4 regions of the Streptomyces sp. ADMS genome follow, and region 1 is predicted to be linked to each of the others. Evidence: riboswitches for the same ligand, from Rfam matches in the RefSeq annotation. Region 1 holds a riboswitch; each other region holds the start of a gene.
The links. A riboswitch is a leader RNA that binds a small molecule or an ion and turns the genes downstream of it on or off. The one in region 1 is predicted to bind cyclic di-AMP.

Region 1 (3,201 bases):
CTCGGACGCGGCGACGTCGAGCGCGAGCCCGATCTGCTCGCCGGGGACGTAACCGGCCTGCTTGATGGCCTCGATGATGAGGTCGAGCGCGGCGCGGTTGGACTCCAGGTTCGGGGCGAAGCCGCCCTCGTCGCCGAGACCGGTGGACAGGCCCTTGGTCTTCAGCACCTTCTTGAGGGTGTGGTAGATCTCGGCGCCCCAGCGCAGGGCCTCGGAGAAGGACTCCGCGCCGATGGGGGCGATCATGAACTCCTGGATGTCCACGTTGGAGTCGGCGTGCGAGCCGCCGTTCAGGATGTTCATCATCGGAACGGGCAGCAGGTGCGCGTTCGGGCCGCCCAGGTAGCGGAAGAGGGGGAGGTCGCTGGCCTCGGAGGCGGCGTGCGCGACGGCGAGGGAGACGCCGAGGATGGCGTTGGCGCCGAGCGAGGCCTTGTTGTCGGTGGCGTCCAGGTCGAACATGGCCTGGTCGATCAGGCGCTGCTCGGTGGCGTCGTAGCCGACGAGCTCCGGGCCGATCTGCTCGATGACGGCGAGGACGGCCTTCTCGACACCCTTGCCGAGGTAGCGGTTGGGGTCACCGTCCCGCAGTTCGATGGCCTCGAAGGCTCCGGTGGAGGCGCCGGACGGAACGGCGGCACGACCGGTGCTGCCGTCGTCGAGGCCGACCTCGACCTCGACGGTGGGGTTGCCTCGCGAGTCGAGGATTTCCCGGGCTACGACGACGTCGATGGACGGCACGAGCATCTCCTTCTGGGATGTGACGCGGGTACGCGGGGCTGCGTGGCCTCGCGAGTACGGGGCCGCGGCGGCTCCGCGATGATGAGCCTAACCGGCTCCGGGACATCGGCCAGCCGTCCGACCACCCCATGGACGGAACATGGACGGAAGCGAGGGTAAACATTGTTCCCCCAGGGAACAAAAAGCCCCGCTCCGGTGCGTACGGGGGAACACGCACCGGAGCGGGGAGCCCGTGGGGGACGGGGGTGACCCTCACGAGGCCTTCACTATGGAGGGCACGGATGTGAGGGCCCTGTGGTTCACCTTCGGGCCGGCCGAGAACTGGGGGATGCTCCGGCCCGCCGGTGACCGGGGTCAGCCGAGGTGCAGCTGCTGGCCCGGGTAGATGAAGTCGGCGTCGTCGATGATGTCCTTGTTCAGCTGGAAGAGCTTCTCCCAGCCGCCCTTGACGTCGTGCGCCTCGGCGATCTCACTGAGGGTGTCGCCGGTGACGACCTTGTACTCACCGTCGCCCTTCTCGACCTTCTTGCCGGTCGGGGTGGTGACGGTCTTCTTCGCGGCCGGCCGCTCCTGCGAACGGGAGGCCTGCTGGTCGGAGGAGCGGGTAGTGGCCTCGCCGGAGCCGCTGGAGCCGCTGTCGCTCGTACCGGAGCCGGTGTCCGAGCTGCTGCCGCCGTCGTAGGCGGCGCCGGACAGGCCCACGCCGCAGGTCGGCCAGGCACCCTTGCCCTGGCCCGCGAGGACCTTCTCGGCGACGGCTATCTGCGCGGACTTGGAGGCCTGGTCGGCGGTGGAGGCGTACGCCGTGCCGCCGTACGCGGCCCAGGTCGAGGCGGAGAACTGCAGACCGCCGTAGTAGCCGTTGCCGGTGTTGATGGACCAGTTGCCGCCGGACTCGCACTGGGCGACCGTGTCCCACTCGGCGGAGGTGGCGGCGGAGGCGGAGCCGACCGCCAGCAGCGGAGCGGCGACCGCGGCGCCGGTGACACCGGCGATGGCGACGGCGCGACTGGCCTTGGACGGACGGCGGTGCTTGCCCTTGCCGGAAAACAGCATGCGTGATCCCCTCACCGACGCCTGCGAGGTGAGCTGTCGGATTCGGGCCGGTTGAGTTGCCCGGCCGTACGTCCCTCTCGGGCTGCGTACGGCTTCACCCCAAGCCACTCCGGTCAACTGCCCCGGTGCGGCACTTACCTTGGGTCCCCCGCTCCTGCCTACGGCGCTTGATAGCGACGACTGTTCCCGTACGGCCGTTGGCAGGATTCGGCGTTACGACCGGCGGGGCCCGCGATGGCGAGCGATCTCGACCGTAAACAGGTGATCCCCTGAAATACAAAGACGATCAGGGCTTCTGAGACCTATCTCTCACTGCATTTATAACGGACATTCAGCACGAAGCGTGACGTGAACTCCGGTTACCTTTGCCCGGGTTCATCACCGACAGCAAGGGTCTGACCGGGGAGGATGAGGTTCGGGTCCGCACCGAGGGAGCGCTCGTTCTCGGTGTAGAGCTCGGACCATCCGCCCGCGAGACCAAGGGAGTCGGCGATGCTCCAGAGGGTGTCGCCGGCACGGACGGTGTACGAGCCCTCAGCCTCACCACCCACCCCAATTCCCGCACTCTGCCCAGAGCTACCCACTTCTGCACCACTTACCGACTCCGTGGGCGAACTGTCACTTTCCTGCGAGTTGTCCACATCGAGTGACGAGGAAGCGGGGGACGGCGAGGCGGCCGACTCGGCGGAGTCGGTCGTCGCCGCGACGGACTGCGAGGGGGAGGGCGAGGACTCCGAGGCCTTGGTCGAGACCGAGGAGTCCGTGGAGGGAGACGCCGAGGGCGTGGGAGAGGCCGCCGTCGAAGTCGACGAGGAAGAGGACGAGGAAGAAGAGTCCGCGTCCGACTCCGAGGCCGCGCCCGAGGCGTCTCCCTCGGCCACACCGGTGTCGACGTCGGCCGAACTGGTGTCCTTGCCGAGCCCGGACAGCAGCGCGCAGGCCTCCCAGGCCCCGGCACCCTGGTCGGCGAGGATGTTCTCGGCGACGGCGATCTGCTGCGAACGGCTGGCCTGGTCGGCGCTCGGGGCGTAGGTGAGACCGCCGTACCTCTCCCAGTCGGCCTGGGTGAGCTGGAGCCCGCCGTAGAACCCGTTGCCGGTGTTGGCACTCCAGGAGGTGGCGCTCTCACACTCCGCGACCCTGTCCCACGTGGTACCGCTGGCCGCGCTCGCGCCGGTCGCGCCGAGCAGCGGGATGGCAATGGCGGAGCCGGTCACGCCGGCTGCGACAAGCAGAGCCGGGGCCTGACGGGGGCGACGGTGACGACCGTTCCCGGAGAGCATGCGGTTGCCTTTCGCGAGACAGCGGGGGCTGGTGCGACGGATGCTGCGAGGGCGTCGCACTAGTGCTCGAACGTATCGGCAGACGATCAGTTGTCACAAGTTAATGCCGCGCAGATCACGT
Region 2 (3,201 bases), on a different contig from region 1:
GGACTCCGAAGGCTCTGCGAGTGGTCGTCACGAGGCGGCTCCTTGTGGCTGAATGGTGGTCACAGCGGCGGAAAGCGCTTGCACAGCTAGGGAGTTCACTCTGCCCCCGCTCTCTCTTCCTGGCGACACTCCAGGCACTCGCGCCACAGGACCGCAAGGTGACGATCACGAACCGCATCGCGAACACGCCGAAGGCCGGGCCCCGGGATCGGGGTCCGGCCTTCGGCGTGTGTCCTCCCGAAGCGTGCGCGTCAGCCGACGGCGACGCCCTTCGAGCGGAGGTACGCGACCGGGTCCACGTCGGAGCCGTAGTCCGGGGTGGTGCGGATCTCGAAGTGCAGGTGCGGGCCGGTCACATTGCCGGTGGCACCGGAGAGACCGACCTGCTGACCCGCGGTCACGGTCTGGCCGGCCGAGACGGAGAGCTGCGCGAGGTGGGCGTACTGGGCGTAGTAGCCGTCGGCGAGCTTGACGACGACCTGGTTGCCGTACGCCCCGCCCCAACCGGCGGAGACGACGGTGCCCGCGCCGACGGCCTTGAGGGAGGTGCCGGTCGGGGCGCCGAAGTCGACGCCCGTGTGGTAGCCGCTGGACCACATGCTGCCCGCCACGCGGTAGGCGGTGCCGATGCCACCGGCCACGGGAAGGGTGAAGCCGCTGGAGCTGCCGGTGTCGGCGGTCTCGGTCGTCGTGGAGGTCTCGGCCGTCTCGCGTTCGGCGGCCGGCTCGGGCGTCTGAGTCTTCGTGGACTGCGAGGACTTCGAGGAGGACTCCGCCGAGGACGAGGACGGCGAGGAGGTGGACGCGGCCTTCTTGCCGATCGTCAGTTTCAGACCGGGGTGGATCAGGCCCGGGTCGGCACCGATGGCGGTGCGGTTGTCCGAGTAGAGCTTCTTCCAGCCACCGCTGACGCTCTGCTCCTCGGCGATCTTCGACAGGTAGTCGCCGGCCTGGACCGCGTATGTCCTGACGTTCGCCTCCTTGGCGGCGGAGGGAGCGGAAGCAGCTTTTTCCGTCTTCGCGGAAACGGGCTGGGCGGTTACGGACCTGGCCGTTTCCGAAAGCGACTGAACGGACTGCGTGGTGGACTCCGCCGTGGCCGCTTGGGCGCCGGTGGCTCCCAGCAGGGGCAGGGCGAGAGCCGCTCCGCCGGTTCCGGCGACGGCTATCGAGCGGGTGAATCGCTGGGACTTCGGACGGCGGTGCTTACCCTTCGCGGGCATGACGAATTCCTCTCCGGCGCCTGCGAGGTGAGCTGTCGGGTGCGGACTGGAGATGTCCGGCCACGCCTGAACGTGACTTAACCCCAAGCCTGTTCCAGAGACCGGAACAGGCGTTCTACCTGTGGGTCCCCCGCTCCTGCCGTTCTCGGGTGTTCGATGCGGGTTCCGGGCGGCGGCAGGATTGGGCGTCCGTCCGGATTGGAGGCGAACGTAAGCGACCAAGACGCACGGAAACAAGCTTCAGGTTCCCTGTGTACGGGTTTCCTGTGATCCTCCCCAGAATTACCCGTCACTGTCCGTGAATTCTGGATCTCTCCGCCCCCTGAACATCCTTAAAAGACGCCGAAATTACGTGAACATGTCGGCGACACACCGTCACGAATATGACGCTGCTCACTCCCCTGCCGCACAGCAACCCTTATTCCCAAGCGAGTTGGAATTAAGGCGCCATAACGGACAGAAGCATCAGATGCGACGCAGTCGGAGAACTGCCGCATCCAGGTCACCCTTCAGCCCCGTTCGCAGACCGTGGTGCATCAACACCGCACCTCGGTGGACTTCACCCGTTTCACGGCATTCGTACGTCGCAGACGGGTCGAGTCCGCGCAGCCGCAGCGCCGGTACCGGTTCACCGTGGTGCTGCGCCTGGAGCCACGCCAGGACGACACTCTCGCCCCCGAGCACGTACTGCACCGCGCTCAGTCCGCCGGTCGGCCGCCGCAGCCGGTGGAGGTCGCCGCGCTGCACGACATGGCGGATCTCCCTGTAGAGCGCCACCCACTCCCTCGCCTCGGCCAGCTCCGCCTCCGTCCACCTGGCGAGGTCGCCACCTACGCCGAGCACCCCGGCCATCGCACTCACGAACCGGAACCGCAACGAGCTGACCCGGTCGTTGAGCTGGGTATTCGGACTGTCCGTGACCCAGGCGGCCATGACCCGCGCCGGATGGATCTGACTGAAGCCCTCCTGGATGGCGAGGCGGTCCAGCGGGTCGGTGTTGTCCGAGGTCCACACCTGGTCCGTACGAGCGAGGACACCGAGGTCGATCCGGCCACCGCCACCCGAGCAGGACTCGAAGGCGACGCCCGGGTGGGCCGCCCGCAGCCGGTCCAGCAGGGCATACAGTCCCTGCACATGGTCGACCCACAGACGCTGGGGGTAGTCCTCGCCGGGCCAGCCGGCGTCGGTGAAGCAGCGGTTGAAGTCCCACTTCACGTAGTCGATCGGGGCACTGGAGAGCAGCCCGTCGAGCTGCTCCCACAGGTACTGGCGGACATCCTCGCGCGCGAGGTTCAGTACGAGCTGATTGCGGAACTCCGTCCGCTTTCGTCCCGACTGGAACTGCACCCAGTCCGGGTGGGTGCGGTACAGGTCGCTGTCCGGGTTGACCATCTCGGGCTCGACCCAGATACCGAACTGCATGCCCAGGGTGTGCACGTACTCTGCGAGCGGCCTCACGCCCGCCGGGAAGCGGTCCGGATTGGGCGTCCAGTCACCGAGGCCGGCCCGGTCGCTGGTGCGGGCCCCGAACCAGCCGTCGTCCACGACGAACAGTTCGACGCCGATCGCGGCGGCCCGCCGGGCCAGCGTCCTCTGCTGCTCCTCGGAGATGTCGAACTCCGTGGCCTCCCAGGAGTTGTAGAGCACGGGCCGGTCCCGGTCCGCGTCGGGCACGACGAACGCGCGCTGGTACGCGTGCCACGCCCGGCTCGCCCCACCGTGCCCCAAGGCGGTCCACAGCCCCGCGAAGACGGGCGTGGTGAAGGACTCACCCGCCGCCAGGCGCAGCAGGCCGGAGTCGTCGTACCCGGCGCCACCGGTGATCTGCACGCGCGCGTCGGGCAGTTGGGCGACGGCGATCCGCCACGAGCCGGACCAGCCGAGCGCGCACGCGTACACCTCGCCGCGTTCCTCGGTCGCGTCGGTGTCGAGCGCCACCCAGGGCAGGTGCTGGTGCCCGGTGTGCCCGCGCCGGCTG
Region 3 (3,201 bases), on a different contig from region 1:
CGGGTGGAAGTCCCGTCCGGGTAGGCACCGGAGTGCCCGGTAGCAGGTCCCGGTTCGTCGTGGAGACGCGGCGGGCTGAGCGGGATGTCAAGAGCCTCTTTGGAGGGAGCAAGCACGCGGGCCGTAGCTTGAAGCGAACCTTGCAGCCTCGTCAGAGTCAAAGCGGAGAAGCCGAGCCCCTCATGACCGGGCGAAGGCCACGTCCAGGAATGCTCCCAGTGCCACCACACCGAACGCGGAAACCGGCCCACCCAGGCCCGTTTCGCGTGCCGGTCCTGCGGCTTCGTTGAGCACGCGGACCACAACTCGTCCCACAACATCGCCCGAAGAGGGTGGTACGCATGGGTCTGCGGGGCCCAGTCAACGGCCCCCGCTCTCACGCTCACCGCGTGAGAACCGGACGCAGCCGAGACCCATCACAGCCAGTGATGACTCGAGCAGTAAGCCCGTTCACGACCGGGTAGTTGACGGCAGGCCAACGGCCAGGGTGGCACCGACGGTCCGTCGTGGCCGCCCGGAGGAAGCGTGCGACTCCCAGGGAAGGTCCCGGGTCGCTGAGAACCGCACCTGATCCTCAGGCCGGGCGCACCACGCTGTGGATCGCCGACTCGCCGTCGTAGAAGATCGATTCCTCACGGACGTACGCACCCGGCTTCGGGGCGTGGATCATCATTCCGTTGCCGATGTAGAGACCGACGTGGCTGATGCCCTCGTAGAAGAAGACCAGGTCACCGGGCTGGATGTCGGAGAGGGAGACGGTCGTGCCCGCGTTCACCTGGTCGTAGGTGGTGCGCGGGAGGGTGACTCCGGCGGCCCTCCAGGCGGCCTGGGTGAGGCTTGAGCAGTCGTACGAGTCCGGGCCGGTCGCGCCCCAGACGTACGGCTTGCCGATCTGCGCGCGTGCGAACGCCAGGGCCTTCTCGGCCTTGGTGGCGTACGAGGAGTCGGTGACCGGCGTCGTCGCCGTGTCCGGGGCGGCGCTGCCCGCCGACTGCTGCGCCGCCGCAGCGGCTGCCGCTTCCTGCAGGCGCCGCTGCTCCGCCGCCTGCTGCTGCCGGGCGAGATCCTGCGCCTGGCGGCGGGCCTCCGCCTGCTTCTCCCGCTCGATCGCCGCCAGGCGCAGCTTCTCCTCGGCGGTGAGGCGGGAGAGCAGCTGGCGGGCCTGTACGAGCTTCGTCTGGACGGCGGTCTTGGTCGTCTGCAGTTCGTCCTGGGACTCCGTGAGCGACTCGAGGCTCGCGGTGGCCTCCTGGCGCTTCTGTGTCGTCTCGGCCTGTTGCGTGATGTAGTCGTCGACCGCGTCCTGCTGGCGGGCCGTGAGACGGTCCATCAGCTGGTTCTGGTCGAAGTAGTCCTGCGGGTCGTCCGCGAGCAGGAACGTCGTGGTGTCGGGGGCGGGGGACCCGGTGCGGTACTGCGCGGCGGCGAAGGAACCCAGTTTCTCGCGCGCCTCGTTGAGCTTCTGGGTGCGCCGGGCCACGTCGTCCATCAGGGCGTCGACGCGCCCCCGCTGCTTGGAGGTCTTCTCCTTGGCGGCGTTGTACTTGTCGGTGGCCGACTCGGCCTGGCGGTAGAGGTCGCCGACCTTCGCCTCGACCTCCTCCATGCTCGGCTTGTCGTCGGCCGAGGGTGCCGGGGGCGTGGCGGGCGCCGTGGGCGCGGCGTTGGCGGTCTGGGACAGCAGGGCGACGGAGGTCAGGGCCGCCGTGGCGAAGGCGGGGGTCCTTATGCCTGCTACGCGCGTTCCCGTAGGGCGCGACTTGCGGTGCGACGACGCCAAGGGAGGCGACTCCTTCCACGTTCCGCCTACCGGGTTAGCTGTCGGGTTCGGGCGGGTGGTTCGGAAGGGTTGCCCTACGGTCCTTGCCCTGGAAGGCGGTTGGACCGATTCACCCCAGGTTTTCGGTGGGTCCCCGGCTCCTGCCGCACAGGGCGGCACGATCGGACTCGGCGGAGGCCGCGCGGCCCGGCGACGTTCGCCGGTGGGGGTCGAGCGGCCTTGGGGCACGCTAACCAACTCGTGCGGCTCCTGTGAAGGTTGATGACCGCTATGCCCGATACGTTTTTGTGACCTCAGTCCTAAACGTGGTTCTGCGAAGTCGATTCTGAATGACCTGCGGCGAGTTGTTGTGAAATATTCAATATGCCCCGATCTGGTGCACGCTGTCCGGGCAGGAGCAGTCGGGTCCGGTGCCGTGCGCGTCAGAGCCGCGGAGATCGCGAGGGCGGCACCTGTAACGGGCTGCCCTCCGGTGCGGCACCCGTCAACGGCGTGCCCGACCCCGTGTGCCCACGACACCGCGCTGATCAGGGTCTCGTCCGGCGCAAAGGCCCGCCTCTTCAGGGTCTGACCAGGGTTTCCCACAGGAAACGCAGAAGCGTGCGGGCAGGCGAGGGGTGGAACCCGGGCCTGGTTCCGGCGGCCGGTGTCCGGTGTCCGGTGTCCGGCGGATGTTTTCGGGGTGGCGGCCGGTTGTCAGTGGGGGAGCCTAGACTCGGAGAGCGATGAGCAGCCTCTTTGACGACAGCTTCCTGGCGAACCTCCAGGGCCCACGGGCCCACGAGGAGGAACCTCCGCCGCCGCCCGAGGACGAGCACGTGCCGGAGCCCCTTTCGGACGACCTGTTCGGCGGGAAGTTCGACGCGCCGCCGGACCGGGACGCGTACTACCGCGACGGCGCCCCACGCCCTGTGGTGGACCCGGCCGCGCTCCTGGACGGGCTCAACGAGAACCAGCGCGCCGCCGTCGTGCACGCCGACACTCCTCTGCTCATCGTGGCGGGCGCCGGCTCCGGCAAGACGCGTGTGCTCACGCACCGCATCGCCTATCTGCTCGGCGAGCGGGGCGTCCACCCCGGCCAGATCCTCGCGATCACCTTCACCAACAAGGCCGCCGGTGAGATGAAGGAGCGCGTCGAGCAGCTCGTCGGCCCGCGCGCGAACGCGATGTGGGTGATGACGTTCCACAGCGCGTGCGTGCGGATTCTCCGGCGGGAGAGCAAGAGACTCGGCTTCACCTCCTCCTTCTCCATCTACGACGCCGCCGACAGCAAGCGGCTGATGGCGCTCGTCTGCCGCGACCTGGACCTGGACCCCAAGCGCTTTCCGCCCAAGTCCTTCAGCGCGAAGATCTCCAACCTGAAGAACGAGCTGATCGACGAGGAGGACTTCGCCGCCCAGGCGAGTGACGGTTTCGAGAAG
Region 4 (3,201 bases), on a different contig from region 1:
AGCATCCGTCACTCTGCCGAGCGATCCCGCCTCGGTCTCCGCCGCCCGCGCATATGTCGCCGACGTACTGGCGGAATGGGGGCTGCCGAGTGACGCCGAAGCGGCCGACACCATCCGCCTGATCGTCTCGGAACTCGCCACCAACGCCGTACAGCACACCTTCGGGTTGTCACCCACCTTCACGGTGGACATCGCGCTCGACCGTGACGAACACCTGCGCATCGGGGTGACCGACAGCCACCCGCGCTTCCCCAAACGCCTGCCCGCCGCCGTCCAGCAGGACAACGGCCGCGGGATGGTCATCATCCGCTGGCTGACCGCGGAGTCGGGCGGCAAACTGCGCGTCCGTCCCACCCGCGAGGGCGGCAAGACGGTGTCGATCGAACTCCCGTGGACGGCCCCGGCCAGGCCTCCGGTACCGGCGGCCGGCCAGCAGGAGCCGTAACGGTTCGGCTCAGGTCGGCCCCTGCACTCCGCTGCCGTGGGCTCGCCCGAACGCGCCCCGCAGCAGGGCGCGGAAGGCGTCGGCCGCGGGCGCGGTCTCGTCGGTACGGCGGACGACCGAGATCGTCCGGCGGAGGTCGCCCGGCTCCAGCAGCCGGGTCCCGACCGGCGTGACCGCCGTCCGCGCGACCATCTCCGGTACGACCGCCACCCCGAGGCCCGCGCTGACCAGCGCGCACACCAGGGCGTACCCCGGCGTCGCCACCAGCACCGACGGAGTGGCGCCCGCCCGGGCGAGGGCCGTTTCCACGCTCTGTCGGGGCGGATGGTCCGGCGCCATGCTGATCAGCGGCTGGCCCGCCAGCTCGGTCAGGGGCAGCCTGGACGAGTCCCCGGCCAGCACATGGCCCGGCGCGGTCACCAGGACCAGCTCCTCGACGAGGACCGGCTCGGCGGCGACCGACGCGGGCAGCGGTGCGGGTCCGCCCGGTTCGTAGGCGTGCGTGAGCGCGAGATCGACCTCTCCGGCGGCTACGGCGGCCACCCCGGCCGGCGGTTCGTAGTCCGCGACCGACAGCTCCACGTCCGGATGGGCCCGGCGGAACGCGCTCAGCACCGGCGGCAGCAGCTGGATACCGGCCGTCTGGAAGGTGCCGAGCCTGAGCGCGCCGCCCGACAGGCCGGTGAGCCGGGCCAGTTCGTGCCGGGCCCGCTCCAGCTCGTCCAGCACCCGGCGGGCCCGCGCCACCAGCAGCTCGCCCGCCGGTGTGAGCCGGGCGCCCCGGTGATGCCGTACGAGCAGTGCGGGGCGGCGGCTCTGGCAGCCGCCCCGCGCTCCGGGCGGGTCAGCTGACCCGGCCGTACCAGACGCTCTTCGTCCAGATCTTCTGGAGCCTGACGACGTCACCGGTCTTCGGGGAGTGCCAGATCTTTCCCTTCCCGGCGTAGATGCCCACGTGGTAGACGTTCGAGCCCGAGTGGAAGAAGACCAGGTCTCCGCCCCTGCGGCTCTTGGCGGAGATGTGCTTGGTCTTGTTGTACTGGGCCGCCGCCGTACGAGGCAGCTTCTTGCCCGCCTTCTTGTACGAGTAGAGCGTGAGCCCGGAGCAGTCGAACCTGCTCGGTCCCGCGGCGCCGTACTTGTACGGGGAGCCCTTCTTGGAAGCCGCGATCTGAAGTGCCTTCGTCGACGGTGCGATCGCCGCGGCGTCGGTTGCGGCACCGGGGATCACCAAGCTGCCGCCCACGGCGGCGAGGGTGAGAGCCGAGGCCGTACCGGCACGGGTCATCAGCGACGGGACACGATTGAGCGCAGACATGCGCAACCCTTCGTCAGCCGCCTGTGAAGGATGACCTGTCGGATTCGGGCTGGCGAAGTTGCCCGGCCGCTGCTGCGGCTTCACCCCAAGGGCTGCTCGGCCCGGTCATGGCGTGACCGTTCCGGCGACCCGTCGTGCTTGGGTCCTCCACTCCTGCCGATGCACATCTGTCGACCGGTCATCCGGGCGGCGGCAGGACTCGGCGTCCGCCCGGATCGCCCCACCGTTGTGGCGGGGGCTTGTCGTCAGGAAGGGATCTTGGCTCATGGAAGTATGAAAATCCCAATGGAATCGGGGCTTTGTGGTGTTACTCACCGCTGCCCCATTCGGGTGGACACCCGTACCCCCGGGCGACTTTCGAGGGGGTCGCGCACCCCCGGACCAGCCCTGAAACGTCTTCGTTCCGGCTGGGAACTACGCGCGTCGCGCAAGGCGAACGGGCCCGTCGAGGGACCTACGGCTACTCCGAACGGGGGATGGTATCCAGTCACGTCCCGTCCCGTTCCGGACAGTCCGTCACCGCGACACGTGGGCCCGTCCGATACGAGTCCGCCGACCGGGTGAGTCAACTGGCGGGCTCACGCGGAACGGTGACACGCGCCGTGCGGCGCTCCCCGTCGAGGACGCGCAGCGCACGCGCCAGCGTATCGGCGTGCACCTCGGCCTCGCCCCGCTGATGCATCAGCTCCAGCGCGTCCCGCAACGCCACCGCCTTGGTGACCAGAGCCTGCGCGGCCCGCAGTCCGCGGTACGTGTCCCCGTGATACGCCGGGTTGATACGGCCGAGCAGATCGGCCACTTCGAGATATCGGTCGATCAACTCGCCCTCGGCGCGCGTCAGGGCGGGCAGCGGAGGCAGTTCGGGCGGAAGCATCGGCGGCTCACCTCGTGCCGGGGGCGGGGTGCGAGGACCTGCGGCTGGGCACGACCCGGTCCACCAGCCCGTATTCCAGGGCGGCTTGGGCGTCCAGGATCTTGTCCCGCTCGATGTCCGCGGCGACCTGCTCCGGGCTCTGTCCGGTGTGCCGCACGAGCAGTTCTTCCAGCAGGGTACGGACCCGGCCCAACTCCTGGGCCTGAATGGCGAGATCGCTGGCCTGGCCGTGGATCGGCTCGGGCAGCGAGGGCTGGTGGATCAGTACGCGGGCCCCCGGCAGCGCGCTGCGCTTGCCCGGCGTACCCGCGGCCAGCAGTACGGCCGCCGCCGACGCCGCCTGCCCCAGGCAGATCGTCTCCACCTCGCAGGTGACGAACTGCATCGTGTCGTAGATCGCCGTCATCGCGCTGAACGAGCCGCCGGGGGAGTTGATGTACAGCGAGATGTCCCGGTCGGGCGCCAGGTATTCGAGATGCATGAACTGCGCCATCACGTCGTTCGCCGAGATGTCGTCGACCGGCGTCCCGAGAAAGACGATCCGCTCCTCCAGCAACTTCGAGT

Region 2: another riboswitch for cyclic di-AMP. It lies ahead of RB628_RS36270 (LysM peptidoglycan-binding domain-containing M23 family metallopeptidase); the one in region 1 lies ahead of RB628_RS11835 (transglycosylase family protein).
Region 3: another riboswitch for cyclic di-AMP. It lies ahead of RB628_RS05720 (NlpC/P60 family protein); the one in region 1 lies ahead of RB628_RS11835 (transglycosylase family protein).
Region 4: another riboswitch for cyclic di-AMP. It lies ahead of RB628_RS14220 (C40 family peptidase); the one in region 1 lies ahead of RB628_RS11835 (transglycosylase family protein).

What each region holds. Positions count from the first base shown of each region.
Region 1 is NZ_JAVFVX010000020.1:38,237-41,437, reverse strand. It holds gene eno (phosphopyruvate hydratase) at 1-747, opposite strand, end outside; gene RB628_RS11835 (transglycosylase family protein) at 1,096-1,797, opposite strand; cyclic di-AMP (ydaO/yuaA leader) riboswitch at 1,801-1,973, opposite strand; gene RB628_RS11830 (transglycosylase family protein) at 2,157-3,080, opposite strand.
Region 2 is NZ_JAVFVX010000149.1:4,777-7,977, forward strand. It holds gene RB628_RS36265 (DUF6250 domain-containing protein) at 1-31, opposite strand, end outside; gene RB628_RS36270 (LysM peptidoglycan-binding domain-containing M23 family metallopeptidase) at 252-1,223, opposite strand; cyclic di-AMP (ydaO/yuaA leader) riboswitch at 1,228-1,411, opposite strand; gene RB628_RS36275 (alpha-galactosidase) at 1,689-3,201, opposite strand, start outside.
Region 3 is NZ_JAVFVX010000008.1:57,868-61,068, reverse strand. It holds partial or broken gene RB628_RS05725 (hypothetical protein) at 262-393, shown strand; gene RB628_RS05720 (NlpC/P60 family protein) at 575-1,780, opposite strand; cyclic di-AMP (ydaO/yuaA leader) riboswitch at 1,788-1,963, opposite strand; gene pcrA (DNA helicase PcrA) at 2,506-3,201, shown strand, end outside.
Region 4 is NZ_JAVFVX010000026.1:55,044-58,244, forward strand. It holds gene RB628_RS14210 (ATP-binding protein) at 1-445, shown strand, start outside; gene RB628_RS14215 (LysR substrate-binding domain-containing protein) at 455-1,351, opposite strand; gene RB628_RS14220 (C40 family peptidase) at 1,290-1,763, opposite strand; cyclic di-AMP (ydaO/yuaA leader) riboswitch at 1,767-1,946, opposite strand; gene RB628_RS14225 (hypothetical protein) at 2,329-2,637, opposite strand; gene RB628_RS14230 (ATP-dependent Clp protease proteolytic subunit) at 2,645-3,201, opposite strand, start outside.